One region of the Providencia manganoxydans genome, then DNA from elsewhere that is predicted to be linked to it. Evidence: predicted binding sites of a transcription regulator. Region 1 holds the regulator's gene; each other region holds the start of a gene.
What was found. The regulator ArgR, encoded in region 1, controls arginine synthesis, uptake and breakdown. The targets are predictions, from matches to a motif close to ANTGAATAAAAATACANT.
Positions count from the first base shown of each region.

Region 2: argC (N-acetyl-gamma-glutamyl-phosphate reductase) is a predicted target of ArgR. The motif match lies at 2,319-2,336, and genes of this name have one in related genera.
Region 3: argA (amino-acid N-acetyltransferase) is a predicted target of ArgR. The motif match lies at 3,327-3,344, and genes of this name have one in related genera.

Region 1 is NZ_CP067099.1:4,008,769-4,014,533, reverse strand. Features, by position in the region: gene ppa (inorganic diphosphatase) at 1-108, opposite strand, end outside; gene fbp (class 1 fructose-bisphosphatase) at 320-1,327, opposite strand; gene mpl (UDP-N-acetylmuramate:L-alanyl-gamma-D-glutamyl-meso-diaminopimelate ligase) at 1,495-2,874, shown strand; gene argR (transcriptional regulator ArgR) at 3,070-3,540, opposite strand; gene mdh (malate dehydrogenase) at 4,031-4,969, shown strand; gene JI723_RS18250 (helix-turn-helix domain-containing protein) at 5,052-5,324, opposite strand.
Region 2 is NZ_CP067099.1:4,191,251-4,197,015, reverse strand. Features, by position in the region: gene metF (methylenetetrahydrofolate reductase) at 7-891, opposite strand; gene argE (acetylornithine deacetylase) at 1,118-2,272, opposite strand; gene argC (N-acetyl-gamma-glutamyl-phosphate reductase) at 2,375-3,379, shown strand; gene argB (acetylglutamate kinase) at 3,418-4,194, shown strand; gene JI723_RS19205 (argininosuccinate synthase) at 4,273-5,493, shown strand; gene argH (argininosuccinate lyase) at 5,629-5,765, shown strand, end outside.
Region 3 is NZ_CP067099.1:3,495,077-3,500,841, reverse strand. Features, by position in the region: gene recD (exodeoxyribonuclease V subunit alpha) at 1-1,285, shown strand, start outside; gene JI723_RS15925 (hypothetical protein) at 1,337-1,906, shown strand; gene argA (amino-acid N-acetyltransferase) at 1,970-3,313, opposite strand; gene amiC (N-acetylmuramoyl-L-alanine amidase AmiC) at 3,559-4,806, shown strand; tRNA gene JI723_RS15910 (tRNA-Met) at 4,894-4,970, opposite strand; tRNA gene JI723_RS15905 (tRNA-Met) at 4,998-5,074, opposite strand; tRNA gene JI723_RS15900 (tRNA-Met) at 5,106-5,182, opposite strand; gene mltA (murein transglycosylase A) at 5,406-5,765, shown strand, end outside.

The DNA.
Region 1 (5,765 bases):
GTCTTTATCAACTTCATATTTGATTGGATCTGCGTTAGCAGGGATTTCGATAATAACGTAGATATCTTCTGGCAGTTCTTTACCTGCCGGTACATTGTTCAGGCCCATGGAAAAGTATCCTTTATGTTAAAAACTAATATAGTCATCAATATGTTAAGTCGTAAAAAATACAACTGCTATCATGATTGATACATAACGTGGGGGGTATTATAGCCGTAAAGAGGGGTAAAACTCACTAGTTGGTAGGACATTCATAAAAAAAAGCTGAGAATGCAAAACAAAAAAGGCGAGATTTCCCGCCTTTGCTCAGTGAAACAGATTATTCAGTGTCAGGGAATTCACGCATGAATGATTCTGCTTTTTCAACCATAGACTCAGTTCCAACAAAGAACGGCGCTCGTTGGTGAAGCTCACTTGGGATAATATCTAAGATACGATCACGGCCATTACTCGCTTTACCGCCGGCTTGCTCTGCAAGGAAAGCAATTGGGTTGCACTCGTACAATAGACGAAGTTTACCATTTGGATGACTTGCTGTGCTTGGGTAGATATAAATGCCACCTTTTAGCAAGTTACGATGGAAATCTGCGACTAATGAACCAATGTAACGTGTCGTATATGGACGCCCAGTTGCCTCATCTTGTTCTTGGCAGTACTTAATGTATTTTTTAACCCCCATAGGGAACTTGATATAGTTACCTTCGTTGATTGAATACATTTTTCCTTCTGCTGGAAACATGACTTTCTCATGAGATAGGCAGAATACGCCAAGAGATGGATCATAAGTGAAGGCATGCACGCCACAACCCGTAGTATAAACTAGCATGGTTGATGAGCCATAAACAACATAGCCAGCGGCGACTTGACGATGACCTGGCTGCAAGAAATCAGCTTCAGTCACAGGTTGGCCAATTGGAGTTATACGATGGTAAATTGAGAAGATTGTGCCGACGGAAACGTTTACATCGATATTTGAAGAACCATCCAGTGGATCCATTAAAACGACGTATTTCGCGTTTTCTGCACGGTCACCTTCGAAAATGACAATTTCGTCTTCTTCTTCAGAGGCAATACCGGCAACTTCTCCGCGTGCTTTCAAAGCCGCTTTCAGTTTTTCATTTGCATACAGGTCAAGCTTCATTTGGACTTCACCTTGAACATTCGAAACACCGCTCGTGCCAAGAATGTCTACCAGTCCAGCTTTATTAATATCACGATGGATAATTTTAGCGCCCAGTTTAATTGCTGACAGTAACGCCGTCAGCTCTCCTGTTGCATGAGGAAAATCTTGTTGCTTATCGACGATGAATTCGCCTAATGTTTTCATGACGAAGGTCCTGAATATAATTGACAGAGGTTTGCAGGGAGGGATTGTACCTTACCCTGCGCGTGGAGTTTATCTAAATTAAAAAAAGATTCATAGGTTAATGCATTTATAAACCTGTATTTGATGGGTAGAATAGTGACAAACCTCATGCTATTGGATGGAAAATAATGCACATACATATTTTGGGTATTTGCGGTACGTTTATGGGAAGCTTGGCAATACTGGCTCGTTCACTTGGTCATAAAGTCACGGGCTCTGATGCAAACGTGTACCCTCCTATGAGTACGCTGCTCGAAAAACAAGGTATTGAACTAATTCAAGGTTATGATCCTAGTCAGCTCGAACCCACACCTGATATGGTGGTTATTGGCAATGCAATGACCCGCGGTAATCCATGCGTAGAAGCTGTATTAGAAAAAGGTTTAACTTATACTTCTGGCCCTCAATGGCTACATGATCATGTGCTACCTGAGCGTTGGGTGCTTGCCGTTGCGGGGACTCATGGTAAAACCACAACCGCGGGTATGTTAGCGTGGATTTTAGAAGATTGTGGCTACAAACCAGGGTTTTTAATTGGTGGTGTGCCAGGAAATTTTGAGGTTTCCGCACAATTGGGAGAAAGCCCATTTTTTGTGATAGAAGCTGATGAATATGATTGTGCATTTTTCGATAAACGCTCGAAATTTGTGCATTACAGCCCAAGAACATTGGTGCTCAATAATCTCGAATTCGACCATGCAGATATTTTTGATGACCTTGAAGCGATCCAAAAGCAATTCCATCACTTAGTTCGCATTGTACCAAGTAGTGGCAAAATTTTTATGCCTGATAATGATTCGAACTTAAAGCAAGTAATGGGGATGGGGTGCTGGAGCGAACAAGAACTTGTTGGTGAACATGGTGAGTGGCAAGCTCGTAAATTAAGCCATGATGGCAGCCAATTTGAAGTTTTCTACCAAACTAAAAAAGTGGGTGAAGTAAACTGGTCGCAAGTGGGTAATCACAATATTCATAATGGGTTAATGGCGATTGCCGCCGCGCATCATGTTGGTGTTCCCGCTGAAGAAGCTTGCCGAGCATTGGATAAATTTATCAATGCCCGCCGTCGCTTAGAATTACGTGGTGTTGAAAATGATGTCAGTGTTTATGATGATTTTGCACATCACCCAACGGCGATTTTAGCGACTTTAGAGGCATTACGCAGCAAAGTTGGTGGTACTTCGCGTATTATTGCAGTACTGGAACCTCGCTCTAATACCATGAAGATGGGGATCAACAAAAATGATATCGCGCCAGCGCTTGGGCGTGCTGATGAAGTGTTCTTGTTCCAACCGCCGAATATTCCTTGGATGGTCACTGATATTGCAGAAAATTGTGTTCAACCTGCGCGCTGGAGCTCTGATATTGAAACATTGACTAATATGGTGATCGAAACGGCACAGCCAGGTGACCATATTTTAGTCATGAGCAATGGTGGCTTTGGTGGGATCCATAGTAATTTATTGGCAGAACTAAAAAAGAAAGCCGAATCTGCTCACGAAGAGTAATGCTTTCTCATTAAACTATATTCTAACTAATTGAAGTGCAGCCAACGACACTACGGTTAGAAGTATAACGAATATATTGGCAGCTTAGGCTGCCTTTTCATTGCTATTGCTAATAAACCGGCTATATAAAGACAGGTCAGCAACAAAATATCCAAGTGAGGAGGCGAGAAGCTCCCGCCTGTAAGAGTATTTTTATTAAAGCTCTTGATCAAACAGAGTGAGAATCGCTTCGTAAAGCTCTTTTGTAGTGAAGTTATTGGCAGGGGTTGAAAAAATGGTATCGTCACCCGCGATACTTCCTAAAATCCCCTCTGCTTTGCCTAAAGAATCTAATAAACGGGCGATTAGTTGTGCAGCGCCTGGACTCGTTCTAATCACAACCACAGAGTGGTTATAGTCGATATCAAGAACAAGATTTTTTAATGGGCTAGTGGCAGTCGGTACGCCCGGCTCCGTTGGTAAGCAATAGACCATTTCCATTTTTGCGTTACGAGTGCGCACAGCACCGAACTTTGTTAGCATTCTGGAAATTTTAGATTGGTTGATATTTTCAAACCCTTGTTCTTGCAGTGCGATCACTATCTCTGCCTGAGAACTAAATTTCTCTTCTTTAAGTAGGGCTTTAAAAGCCTTAACCAAGTCTTCTTGTTTAGACGGTGTACGCATAATTAACCCATCCTTTGACAATAAATTGAGTTGCATTATCCGTAAATGTGAATTTTTATGCAACAAAATTGCGTGATGATGATTTTATATACTGAATTTGCGATGAATTAAATGAACAAAATAGTAATTTATTTTAAGTAGTTACCTATTTTAGTGAGAAAATTTGGCTGATCGCATAGAGAGATAATGCAATTTGCTAATAAAAGGTGTAAATTTTTTGTTAATCACTTTGTGAAGTAAGTCATGATTAGCAGTAAAAACAGTTTATTATGCAAAAATCAATAGTGATAAAAACTATTTGTTAAAAAAGTGCCCGTTATCTCATTAACAGATAAGGATTTTGTTTAGAATAGACAGAATCAATGTGAAAAAATATTTGCGTTAATATGTTTCAGCATCTGTTAATGAATTGTTTTTTATCGGTAATGTACTAAATACATAACAAGATGAATTCATATACTTTTTAAAGTACAAATAAAGGAGTTTCAGAATGAAAGTTGCAGTTCTCGGTGCAGCAGGTGGTATCGGTCAGGCTTTGGCCCTTCTTCTTAAAAATCAGCTCCCAGCAGGTTCAGAACTCTCTCTCTACGACATCGCACCAGTAACTCCAGGTGTCGCCGCAGACCTTAGCCACATTCCTACCGACGTTAAAGTTGTTGGTTTCTCAGGTGAAGATGCAACTCCAGCGCTAGAAGGTGCTGATGTTGTTCTGATCTCGGCAGGTGTCGCACGTAAGCCTGGTATGGATCGTTCAGATCTATTTAATGTTAACGCAGGTATCGTTCGTAATTTAGTGCAACAAATTGCGGTGACTTGCCCGAAAGCATTGATCGGTATTATCACTAACCCAGTTAACACCACGGTTGCTATCGCTGCTGAAGTACTGAAAAAAGCAGGTGTATATGACAAAAACCGTCTATTTGGTGTGACAACACTGGATATTATTCGTTCTAATACTTTCGTTGCTGAACTGAAAGGCAAAAAAACTCACGAGATCGAAGTGCCAGTTATCGGCGGGCACTCTGGCGTGACTATCCTACCTTTATTATCTCAAATCCCTGGTGTGAACTTCACTGATGAAGAAGTCGCTGCATTAACTAAGCGTATTCAAAATGCGGGTACCGAGGTTGTTGAAGCAAAAGCGGGTGGCGGATCTGCAACGTTGTCTATGGGCCAAGCAGCTGCACGTCTTGGTCTATCCCTGATCCGTGGTCTGCAAGGTGAACCTAATGTGATTGAGTGTGTTTACACCGAAGGTGATGGTGAACACGCACGCTTCTTCGCTCAACCAGTTCGCTTAGGTAAAAATGGTATTGAAGAGCATATCTCTTTCGGTAAGTTGAGTGACTTTGAACAAAAAGCACTGAAAGAGATGCTAGAAGTACTGAAAAAAGATATCGAGCTTGGTGAGAAATTCATTAACGGTTAATTACTGTTAATCGCCTCATCATTGTTTGATGAAAACCGCTGATTTGACATTGACTGTCGAACAGCGGTTTTTTTATGTTCTTTCAACTCTGTAACTGTGGCTTATCTCTTACTTTTCTTTCCAACAATTCACCTGTAACTGGATTGAAATAGCGACTTGGCCATATTTCAGAGGGATGGATCTCGAGGAAATTAGCAATAATCCATTCACCTTTTGGCCATGGACGAGATAATGCATTAGCAAGTGTTGATGAACTCAGTCCCGCATGGCGAGAAATCGCGGCTAAAGTTGTGCCTCGCTTACGTAAAGCCGCAATAATATCTGCTGGGTGCCAATCCGATTTCCGTAAAATCATTTTTTAGTCCTTTTTTTACTCAGAATCATGTAGAGTTAGTGGTACATCTAACAGAAGATTGTGATACATTCACTGCAATCGTCCTGTTATTGGAAATAAAATAACAGAAATTTCCCAAAAGTATTTCTAATTTTTTCTGAAAATTCAGTTTTATGAAAGGTATTTTATTTTTGTGAAATATGAGAAAGATTTAGCATTTATATTTGTGAGCTAATATAAGATATTGAAAACAAAAACTAACTATTTTTAGTTATTTGTAAAAATTGGCATATTAACGATTATAGTTAAAAGTATTTGTAATATAGAAGCAACATAAAGAGAAAAAAGATAACTGTCAGTGAGTTTTTAGCCAATTTATTGTTATTAAAAGAAATTAAAATACATTTTACATGTATAACTCATAAACTAACTAATAATTAATTTTCATAAAACAAAAGAGAA
Region 2 (5,765 bases), 180 kb from region 1:
CGAGTCTTACGGTCTTACCCCTAACGTATGGCAAATAGCATAAGTTAGTTCAGAGCGGTTCAACGTATAAAAATGGAAATCCTTCACACCTTCTCGGCTTAAAATTTTCACCATATCCATCGCAATCGATGCACCAACTAAATTGCGGCTTTCGGGGTCATTATCTAACCCTTCATACATTTTGCTCATCCATGATGGAATACGTACGTTGGTGAGCTTGGCAAAACGCTCTAGCTGGCGGAAATTTGAAACAGGCAAAATACCCGGTACGATTTCCACATCAATGCCTGTTGCGACACAACGGTCGCGAAAGCGTAAATAGCTTTCAACATCAAAAAAGAATTGGGTGATCGCGCGGTTAGCACCTGCATCAATTTTCTTTTTTAAGCTAATTAAGTCTGCCTGAGCGCTTTTCGCTTCAGGATGGACTTCAGGGTAAGCAGCAACAGAAATATCAAAGTCGGCTTCGGTTTTCAGTAATTCGACTAAATCCGCTGCATACATATCGGGTTTGCTACTGTTATCGGGTAAATCACCACGCAGTGCCACGATTTGACGAATTCCACTATTCCAATAATCACGTGCGATCTCTTTTAATTCATCGCGTGATGCATCGATACAAGTCAAATGAGGAGCCGCGATGAGACCCGTTTTTTCTTTAATGTCTTTAATAATGCTATGGGTTCTATCACGTTCGCCTGAATTTGCGCCGTAGGTCACAGAGACAAACTTAGGTTTAAGATTCTTTAACCGATCAATCGATTTCCAGAGAGTTTGTTCCATCTCTTCAGTACGCGGCGGAAAAAATTCAAAGGAGACATTAATCTGCCCATCTAACTCTGCCAAATTTTGGTTTAGCGCCTCGCGCTGATTTGCGTGAAAAAAACTCATACCCTGCCTCTCGTGACATTAAGTCTTGCAATCGTAATTGTATCGATAGTTTATTATATCCATTTACGCGTCTATACGTTTAGACGTCTAAATAGAGATTACCGAATATTTAAATAGAGTCAACACTTAAATGAAATAGTCACAGTGAGAGTTTTTCAGAGGCAATAGGAAAAAAATTCAAGTTGAAGGAAGCGCAACAGCAAGATGTTATTGCGCTTATCAAATTTTATTCAGTCAGACAAAAATGTTCAATCAGCTGACCAATCAGTTGGCGGGTGGGTTCAATAAATGCGATATCGATAAACTCATCAGGCTGATGAGCTTGTTCAATTGAGCCGGGGCCAAGAACTAAAGTAGGGCAGAGCTCTTGAATAAAAGGGGCTTCCGTACAGTAATTAACAGTATCTGCTTTTTGACCGAGAAGTTGTTCAATCACAGCGACCATTTTATGATCAGTTGGGCATTCATAACCTGGGATAGGAGGATGCAGCGCTTCAATGTCTAAACGACCCGGCCATTTTGCTTTGACTGGTTCAAGGGTTTCATTCAATAGCTCATCGAGATCTTGTAAGGTTAGACCCGGTAAAGGACGAATATCCATGTGTAATTCACAGCAACCACAAATGCGGTTCGCGGCATCACCACCATGAATATGACCGAAATTCATCGTTGGGTAGGGGATCACGAACGCAGGGTTGTTATAACGTTCTTTTAATGTATTACGTAGCGTCATCAAATGGCTAATCGACTCATGCATTAATTCAATTGCATTAACACCTCGGGCTGGATCACTTGAGTGCCCCGACTGACCGGTAATACGAATGGCATTTGAAAGGTGTCCTTTATGCGCACGTATTGGCTGTAACGAGGTAGGTTCACCAATAATGGCAAAGTCAGGGCGTAGTTGAGTACTCGCCGCAAAATAACGTGCCCCCGCCATTGAGGTCTCTTCATCGGCAGTTGCAAGAATATGCAGCGGACGAGTAAATTTGCTCGTATCAATATCACGCAGCGCATCAACAATAAAAGCAAAAAAGCCTTTCATGTCGGCGGTACCTAAGCCATAGAGCTTACCGTCGTGTTCTGTTAATGCAAAAGGATCTTTACTCCAACGGCCTTCATCAAAGGGGACGGTATCTGTGTGGCCACACAACATTAGGCCACCACTGCCTTCACCAATTGATGCTAATAGATTGTATTTATCACGGGTATCCGGTACGGGTTGGATATTAACCGTAAATCCAAGTGTTTCTAGCCAGCCTCCCAGCAATTCAACCAGTGCTTTATTGCTCTGATCGAGTTGTGCATCAGTTGCACTGATGGATGGAGTGGCAATTAATTGACGATAAATCTCAATAAATGCAGGTAATTTAATATTCACTGTTGACAGCCTTTATCCATAATAGTATCAATATTCATGCACTTTATTTGAATAAAAATACACATTAAACTGTTTGGGTCACGAGTACAAGGTAGAAAGTATATGTTGAACACACTCATTATCGGGGCCAGTGGCTATACTGGAGCGGAATTAGCGGCTTATCTGCAACGTCATCCTGAAATAAATCTTCAAGGGTTGATGGTGTCAGCGCAGAGTGCTGATGCAGGTAAATGCTTCTCTGATTTACATCCCCAGTATAAAGGCATCATCGATATTCCAGTGCAACCATTGACCGATGTTGCAGCAGTAGCACAAGGCGTTGATGTCGTATTTCTTGCAACGGCTCATGAAGTGAGCCATGACATCGCCCCTCAATTTTTAGAAGCGGGTTGTGTCGTGTTTGATTTATCAGGCGCCTATCGTGTTCAAGATGCTGCTTTCTATCCACAATACTATGGTTTTGAACATACAAACAGTAAATGGTTAGATCAAGCCGTTTACGGCCTTGCAGAATGGCAGGCTGATAAAATTCGTCAAGCCCAGTTGATTGCGGTACCGGGGTGCTATCCAACTGTTTCTCAGTTAGCGCTTAAACCACTGATTGAGGCTAAATTACTTGATGAACAAATGTGGCCCGTCATTAATGCAACCAGTGGTGTTTCAGGTGCTGGGCGTAAAGCTTCCATGACTAATAGTTTTTGTGAGGTGAGTTTGCAGCCTTATGGCATTTTTACTCACCGTCACCAACCCGAAATTGCAACGCATTTAGGCCGTGAAGTCATTTTCACTCCACATTTAGGCAATTTTGCTCGCGGTATCCTTGCCACGATCACTTGCAAGGTGAAAGCAGGGGTAACTGATGAGCAAATTCGTCAAGTATTTAAAGATGCCTATCAAAGTAAACCGTTGGTGCGTTTATATGACAAAGGCGTTCCGGCACTAAAATCTGTGGTTGGTACACCATTTTGTGATATCGGCTTTGTGCTAAAAGGTGAACATCTGATATTAGTGGGTACAGAAGACAATTTATTAAAAGGCGCAGCTGCACAGGCAGTGCAATGCATGAATATTCGTTTCGATTTTAATGAAACACAATCATTATTTTAGTGCCATCACGGTCAATGAACTTATTAAGGATCAACCCCATGCAACCATTAGTGATTAAATTGGGTGGTGTATTACTCGACAGCGAAGAAGCGCTAGAGAGGCTGTTTACGGCATTGCAAACTTATCGTCAGTCACATCAAAGACCATTAGTCATTGTGCATGGTGGTGGCTGCTTAGTTGATGAATTAATGCAGAAATTGCAATTACCGGTAGTTAAAAAGCAAGGGCTACGCGTCACTCCAGCAGATCAAATTGACATCATTACTGGGGCATTAGCGGGGACTGCTAATAAAACATTATTGGCGTGGGCAACTAAATACCAGCTACAAGCGGTTGGTCTATCATTAGGTGATGGGCAAAGTGCGGTAGTGACTCAACTTAATGATGAACTAGGTCATGTTGGCAGTGCGAAACCGGGCAATGCGAAATTACTGCAATTACTATTAGATGCAGATTATTTACCAATTATCAGTTCAATTGGTGTGACATCGGATGGTTTATTAATGAACGTCAATGCAGACCAAGCGGCTACAGCGATTGCACAGGCATTGAATGCAGATTTAGTTCTATTGTCTGATGTGAGCGGCATTCTTGATGGTAAAGGCCAAAAAATTGATGAAATGACGACGGAGAAAGCTCAGAAATTAATTGAACAAGGCATTATTACCGACGGCATGATTGTAAAAGTCAATGCGGCACTTGATGCAGCAACCACCTTACAGCGACCCGTTGATATTGCGAGTTGGCGTCATGCGGAGCAATTACCCGCACTATTTAATGGTACCTCCATCGGAACTCGAATTTTAGCATCGTAAGTGAGATGCATGCGGTTAGCTTTGCTAATCAAATAAACAAATGAACTCTTAATTAAGCGGAATCGGGATAGATAAGTTATGAAAAAGGGCATCAAAAAAATTGTATTAGCGTACTCAGGTGGTTTAGATACATCAGCAATTATTCCATGGTTAAAAGAAAACTATGATGATTGTGAAGTAGTTGCATTCGTTGCTGATGTTGGGCAAGACAGAGAAGATCTGGTTGGTGTTGAACAAAAAGCGCTGCAATCAGGGGCATCTGAATGCTATGTCGTCGATCTGCGCGAAGAATTTATCAAAGAATATATTTACCCAGTATTAAAAACAGGCGCTCTTTATGAAGGTAGCTACCTATTAGGGACGTCAATGGCGCGCCCAATTATTGCTAAAGCGCAAGTTGAAATTGCATTGAAAGTGGGTGCTGATGCTGTTGCTCATGGCGCAACAGGTAAAGGCAACGACCAAGTTCGTTTTGAAAGTACATACACTGCGTTAGCACCTCAATTAAAAGTGGTTGCGCCATGGCGTGAGTGGGATTTACGTTCTCGTGAAGCGCTTCTTGATTACTTAAAAGAGCGTAATATCCCAACGACAGCAAGCCTTGAGAAAATTTATAGCCGTGATGAAAACGCATGGCACATCTCAACGGAAGGGGGTGTATTAGAAAGCACATGGAATGCGGCTAATCAGGACTGCTGGGTGTGGACGGTTGATCCAAAAGATGCACCAGATGAAGCTGAATTAGTCACCGTTGGTGTGAAACAAGGTGAAGTCGTTTCTGTTAATGGTAAAGCGCTGTCACCACTGGGTTGCCTTGAGACTCTGAACGTACTGGGTGCGAAGCATGGTGTGGGCCGTATTGATATTGTTGAAAACCGTTTAGTCGGCATGAAATCACGTGGTTGTTATGAAACCCCAGGGGGAACCATCATGATGGCTGCTCTGCGTGGCATTGAGCAGCTGGTTCTGGATCGCGATAGCTTTAAATGGCGTGAGCAATTAGGTCTAGAAATGTCTTATGTGGTTTATGACGGTCGTTGGTTTGCACCTTTACGTCAATCTCTACAAGCTGCGGCAGAATCTTTAGCGCAAGATGTGACGGGTGAAGTGGTATTGAAATTGTATAAAGGGCAAGTGACGGCAATTCAGAAGAAAGCGGATAAGAGCCTGTATTCTGAAGAGTTCGCTACATTCGGTGAAGATGAAGTTTATGATCACAGCCATGCTGGTGGTTTTATCCGTCTATATTCACTGTCTTCACGTATTCGTGCGTTGAAGGAACAGAATAAAGCGAAATAGTTTTAGTATTTTCCCGGCAGCGGTAGGCTGCCGGGTACGACATATATACTCTAAATAATTCAAGTTGCAGGTAGTCAACATCCCTGTAGCTTAATGGATGAAGAGTATATTTTATCAATCAGATAGGGATCAATTATGGCACTTTGGGGTGGACGTTTTAGTCAAGAAGCCGATCAGCGGTTTAAACAATTTAATGATTCATTGCGCTTTGATTATCGCTTAGCACAGCAAGACATTATTGGTTCGGTTGCATGGTCAAAAGCGTTGGTCAC
Region 3 (5,765 bases), 510 kb from region 1:
AATTAAACTTGCAGTCAATAATAAGCAAATTATTAAAATTGAACTTGCAGCACCAACAGGAAAAGCGGCAGCAAGGCTAACAGAATCTTTAGGGACAGCATTAAATAGCTTGCCACTTAATGATGATGAGAGAGGCATGTTACCCAATCAGGCTAAAACACTGCATCGATTATTAGGTGCACAACCTGAAAGCCAGCAATTTCGCTACAATCAAGATAACCCATTGGTGCTAGATATATTGATTGTCGATGAAGCATCTATGGTTGATTTGCCGATGATGGGGAAGTTGATTGAGGCTTTACCCAAACAGGCAAAATTAATTTTTTTAGGTGATAAAGATCAGTTAGCATCGGTAGAAGCGGGAGCTGTACTTGGTGATATTTGTCAATTTGCTGATGTAGGCTACAGTCCTCAACGAGCCGCTGAGTTATCTCAATTGACCAATTATTCGCTTGAACATTTTACTTCTGAGCAAGGACCCCCAATTAGAAATAGCCTGTGCTTACTACGCAAAAGTTATCGTTTCTCTGCATCTTCAGGAATAGGGCAGTTAGCTTTAGCGGTCAATGAAGGTGATACAAAGCACGCTGAAAAATTATTAACTAAGGACTTAGCCGATGTGCATACATACTTACAACAAGATGAAGACGATTATGCACAAATGTTGATTGCAGCGGCAGGCTTTTATCAGGAATATCTGTTAGCAGTAAAAACTAGGCAGCTTGCTTCTGAGGTGTTACATAAGTTTAATCAATATCGGTTATTGACTGCTTTGAGAGATGGCCCTTATGGTGTTATGGGGATCAATGACAAGCTAGAAAAACTGCTTCATCGGCAAGGGTTGATCCACCGTCCATACAATCAGATGAACAAACATTATGCAGGAAGGCCTATTATGATCAGCCGTAATGATAGCCCACTAGGCTTATTTAATGGTGATATAGGTATCATACTTCCAGATGAAGATGGTGCATTAAGGGCATACTTTCAATACCCAGATGGAACAATTAAAGGTATTCAGCCTAATCGTTTACCATTGCATGAAACAGCTTATGCAATGACGGTTCATAAATCACAGGGTTCGGAGTTTACTCATACCGCTTTAGTTTTACCGAAGGTATATTCGCCTGTATTGACTCGTGAGCTCGTCTACACAGCAATTACTCGGGCAAAAAAAGAACTTTCATTGTATTGCGGTATGAAAATCATTCGTCGCGCTATTGAAACACCAACCAAACGGCGTAGTGGTTTGGCAATACAGCTTTTGAGTGCCAAAGAAAAGTAACACCCGTAGTTTTGGCAATATAATTGGATTTAAATGCAAAAAGGTAATGATATGGAAAACCAGCAAGAAATGACGGCGATGACGGTAACATTAAAAGCTAGGATTGAACCGGAAAGACGTGCTGATTTAGAGGATGCATTTACACAAGTCATGCAAGGAATGGGAAAAGAAATCCAAGTGACTGGTGGTGGAACTTTACTTTCTGATAATGGTGAAGCCGAAGAGTGCGATATTGAACTCGCGGTTGCAGATGCAAGCGATGAGAATATTAGCTTGATTATTCAATTGTTTTCATCAATGTTAGCTCCTAAAGGATCTCGCTTAGTCATTCATGGTGAAGACACCGTAATTGAGTTTGGTGATGAAGAAGGGCTGGCGCTATATTTCAATGGTACTGAATTACCTGATGAGGTTTATGAAAATAGCGATATTAATGAAATTTTCGATAAACTGGATGAGGCTGTTGAAGAGATAGGTGCAATCCATGGCGTTTGGGAAGGACCGACAGAAACTGCATTCTATTTCTATGGTACTTCATTTGCAGAGATGTCAGCACTCATCCAGCCTGTGATTGATAGCTTCCCACTCTGTGAAAAATCACGCATAGTGCAAATAGCGTAATAGCCTAAATCATAAGTGCATAACCAACGACTAACCTAAGAGTTAGGTTAGTCGTTTAGTGAGTTATTTATCTGCTTGCGTTTTTAAATCAAGCATCAAAATTTTAGAGCGTCGTTGGTAATTATAGAGAGCCTGTTTTTTTACAGGCAACATTTCAATTTCCGCAGGTACGAAGCCTCGCTCTTGGAACCAATGGATGCTACGTGTTGTAAGGACAAACAATTTATCTAGCCTTAATTGTTTTGCTTGTAATGCGACACGATGTAATAACTCTTCTCCTCGAGAGGAGCTGCGATAGTCAGGATGCACTGCAACACAGGCCATTTCACCTAATTTTTCATCGGGGTAGGGGTATAGCGCAGCACATGCGATAATTAAGCTATCGCGTTCAATGATGGTAAATTTATCAATTTCCATCTCAAGTTGTTCTCTCGATCGTCTAACTAGGATACCTTGTTGTTCAAGAGGGCGAATAAGCTCAAGGATCCCTCCGATATCATTAATATTGGCACGGCGGATTTGCTCTGCGCTTTCCATAACAATTTGCGTACCGATACCTTCACGGGAAAATAGTTCTTGGATCAATGCTCCATTTTCTTGATAGCTTAATAGGTGGCTACGACGCACTCCGCGGCGACAAGCCTTCGCAGCTCCGCGTAAGAAACGAACGGTTCCTGAGTAATAATCACCTTCAGATTCTAATTCTTGAATACGAATTTCTGCATCATTGGGGAACAGCTCAGATAAAATATTACCTTCTTTATCAGCAACACCTTGCGAAGAGCAAAAACCAATCAGCTTTTCCGCCTTCATTTTGACAGCGAGTTGAGTAGCAACTTCTTCGGAAGTGAGGTTGAAGCTTTCTCCTGTGACAGAAACAGCAACTGGGCCAATTAGCACGATAGAACCATTGTCGAGTTGCTTATTGATAGCATCTTCATCAATACGACGAATACGTCCGCTGTGACAATAATCAACACCATCATCAACACCAAGTGGTTGGGCAATAACAAAGTTTCCACTAACGACATTGATGTGGGCACCTTGTAATGGCGTATTGTTCAGGCTCATTGATAAACGTGCAGTAATATCAAGTAATAAAGCGCCTGAGGCTTGTTTAACATATTCAAGTGTATTCGAATCAGTAACCCGAGTATGTTTATGGTAAATAGCCTCATAATTATGTTCAGCTAAAATGCCTTCAATTTGTGGGCGAGCGCCATAAACAACAATAATACGGATCCCAAGGCTATGTAATAGCCCTATATCATTGACAATACTTGGAAAATTTTCGTGCGCAATTGCTTCGCCACCAAGCATAATAATAAACGTTTTGCCGCGGTGGGCATTGATATAAGGTACCGAATGGCGAAATTCATCAACCAATTCGGTGCTGCGCTCTTTCATAACCACCCTCTTAAGTGAATTTTTATTCGTTAATTATGTATTTTTATTCTTTTTAGCGATAAATATCAAGTAAAAGATAAGATAAGACTTGTAACATTTTTATTATTTGAGTTTACATATCTCTATATTTAAATGTGTATTCTTGATGACAGTATGCTAATGATTCGTTAGAGTTATCTTTCTGGCCTCTACTTGGCTTTTATTCTAAAATCACCTGATATTATGTTTTAGGTTCGGAATTATTGATGAGTCACCGAGATCACAGTTCATCGAAGCGCCGCTTTATCAAAGGGGCAGCGGCAGTTATGTTGCTCAGCGTTAGCCCATTCGGTTTTGCTGCGAGTAGTAACGTTATTGCCGTTCGTATTTGGCCGGCATCGTCTTATACACGAGTAACGTTAGAATCGACTGTCCCATTAAAATATCGTCAGTTGGTATTACACAATCCTGAGCGCATAGTTATTGATCTCGAAGGTGTGCAGCTGAATAATGTTCTGAAGCAAATGGGAACGCAAATTCAATCTCGAGATCCTCACTTAAAATTAGTTAGGGTCGGACAATTCGATCCAAAAACAGTACGTTTGGTTTTTGAAGTTAAAAATAAAGTTAGCCCACAGATTTTTACTATAGGCCCAGTTGCTGAATTTAAAAATCGTTTAGTGATGGATTTCTATCCGCAGGGTGTTAGTGCAAATGATGATCCATTATTGGCATTACTAGAAGATTACAATAAAGGTGATTTAGAAGAAAAAATGCCTGCTCAGGCCAAAAAACCAGGTCAAGCAGGTAGAGATCGCCCAATTATTATCATGATAGACCCAGGTCATGGCGGTGAAGATCCCGGGGCAATGGGTAAATATAAAACACGCGAAAAAGACGTGGTGCTGCAAATCGCACGGCGTTTAAAGGCGCTAATTGATAAAGATCCTGAAATGCGTGCTTATATGACACGTAATGAAGATGTGTTTATCCCATTAAAAGTTAGAGTTGCGAAGGCGCGGAAAATGCAAGCGGACTTGTTTGTCTCAATTCATGCTGATGCTTTCACTAATCGCTCTGCAAATGGTTCTTCTGTGTTCGCGTTATCAACTAAAGGGGCGACGAGTAACACAGCCCGCTACCTTGCTCAAACTCAAAACGAAGCTGACTTAATTGGTGGGGTGAGTAAAAGTGGAGACGCATACCTTGACCATACGATGCTTGATTTAGTGCAAACGGCGACCATCAATGATAGCTTGAAGTTTGGTGATGAAGTGTTAAAGCGTATGGGGAAAGTGAACCGCTTACATAAAAACAAAGTCGATCAAGCAGGCTTCGCGGTACTTAAAGCACCGGAGATCCCCTCTATTTTAGTTGAGACGGCGTTTATCAGTAACCTTGAGGAAGAGCGAAAACTAAAAACGGCTAAATTTCAGCAGCAAATGGCTGAATCAATCTTTCATGGAATTAAAGCTTATTTCCGCAATGGCGGTGAACTTGCCATAAGAAATTAATCAGATGATATTGCGTTTTTAAGAGGCGGCGAACAGAGATGTGAGTTGCCTTTTTTATTTGTGGATTCTATTGGAAATGACGAAAATTGGTTGCGGGGGCTGGATTTGAACCAACGACCTTCGGGTTATGAGCCCGACGAGCTACCAAGCTGCTCCACCCCGCGACAGAAGAGGGTATATTTCAGGGATATTGGTTGCGGGAGCCGGATTTGAACCGACGACCTTCGGGTTATGAGCCCGACGAGCTACCAGGCTGCTCCATCCCGCGCCTGAAATATATTTTGATACTAACTTATTATTGGTTGCGGGGGCTGGATTTGAACCAACGACCTTCGGGTTATGAGCCCGACGAGCTACCAAGCTGCTCCACCCCGCGTCCGATGCGGGCACTATACTCGGGATGAGATCTGATGCAAGTTTTTTCGTGTTTTTTTTCAAAATTTCGCATAAATAGAACAAAAATCACTCTCCATGCTCATTTATTAAACTCATGTATGAGTGAATGAATTAATTAACGTACTAAATAATTTTTGTCATTTCATTATTGATTTGGGTTTGCTATTGTGCGCTACATATTGGATTGGTGTGGGCATTATGATATGAAACTATGGCAAAAATGGTGTGTCGCAGGGGCATTTATTTCGTTGTTGGCGGGTTGTCAGTCTCATCCGACGGACAAAGGGCAGCAATATAAAGATGGACGTTTAAATCAAGATCTTAAACAAGTCAGCCAACTGAATGTTCAGGGGCGTCCTGTCAACTCGCAAGACTTCGAGCGCCAAATTACTGAAATCAAAAATGCATCACCAAGACTCTTTCAAAATAACAATGATACCTACCATGCAATTGAAAACTGGTTAGTTGCGGGTGGTGATCCTAAATTGTTGGCAAATTTCAATTTAACCGCTTTCCAGATGGAAGGGGTAGATAACTACGGTAACGTGCAATTTACGGGTTAC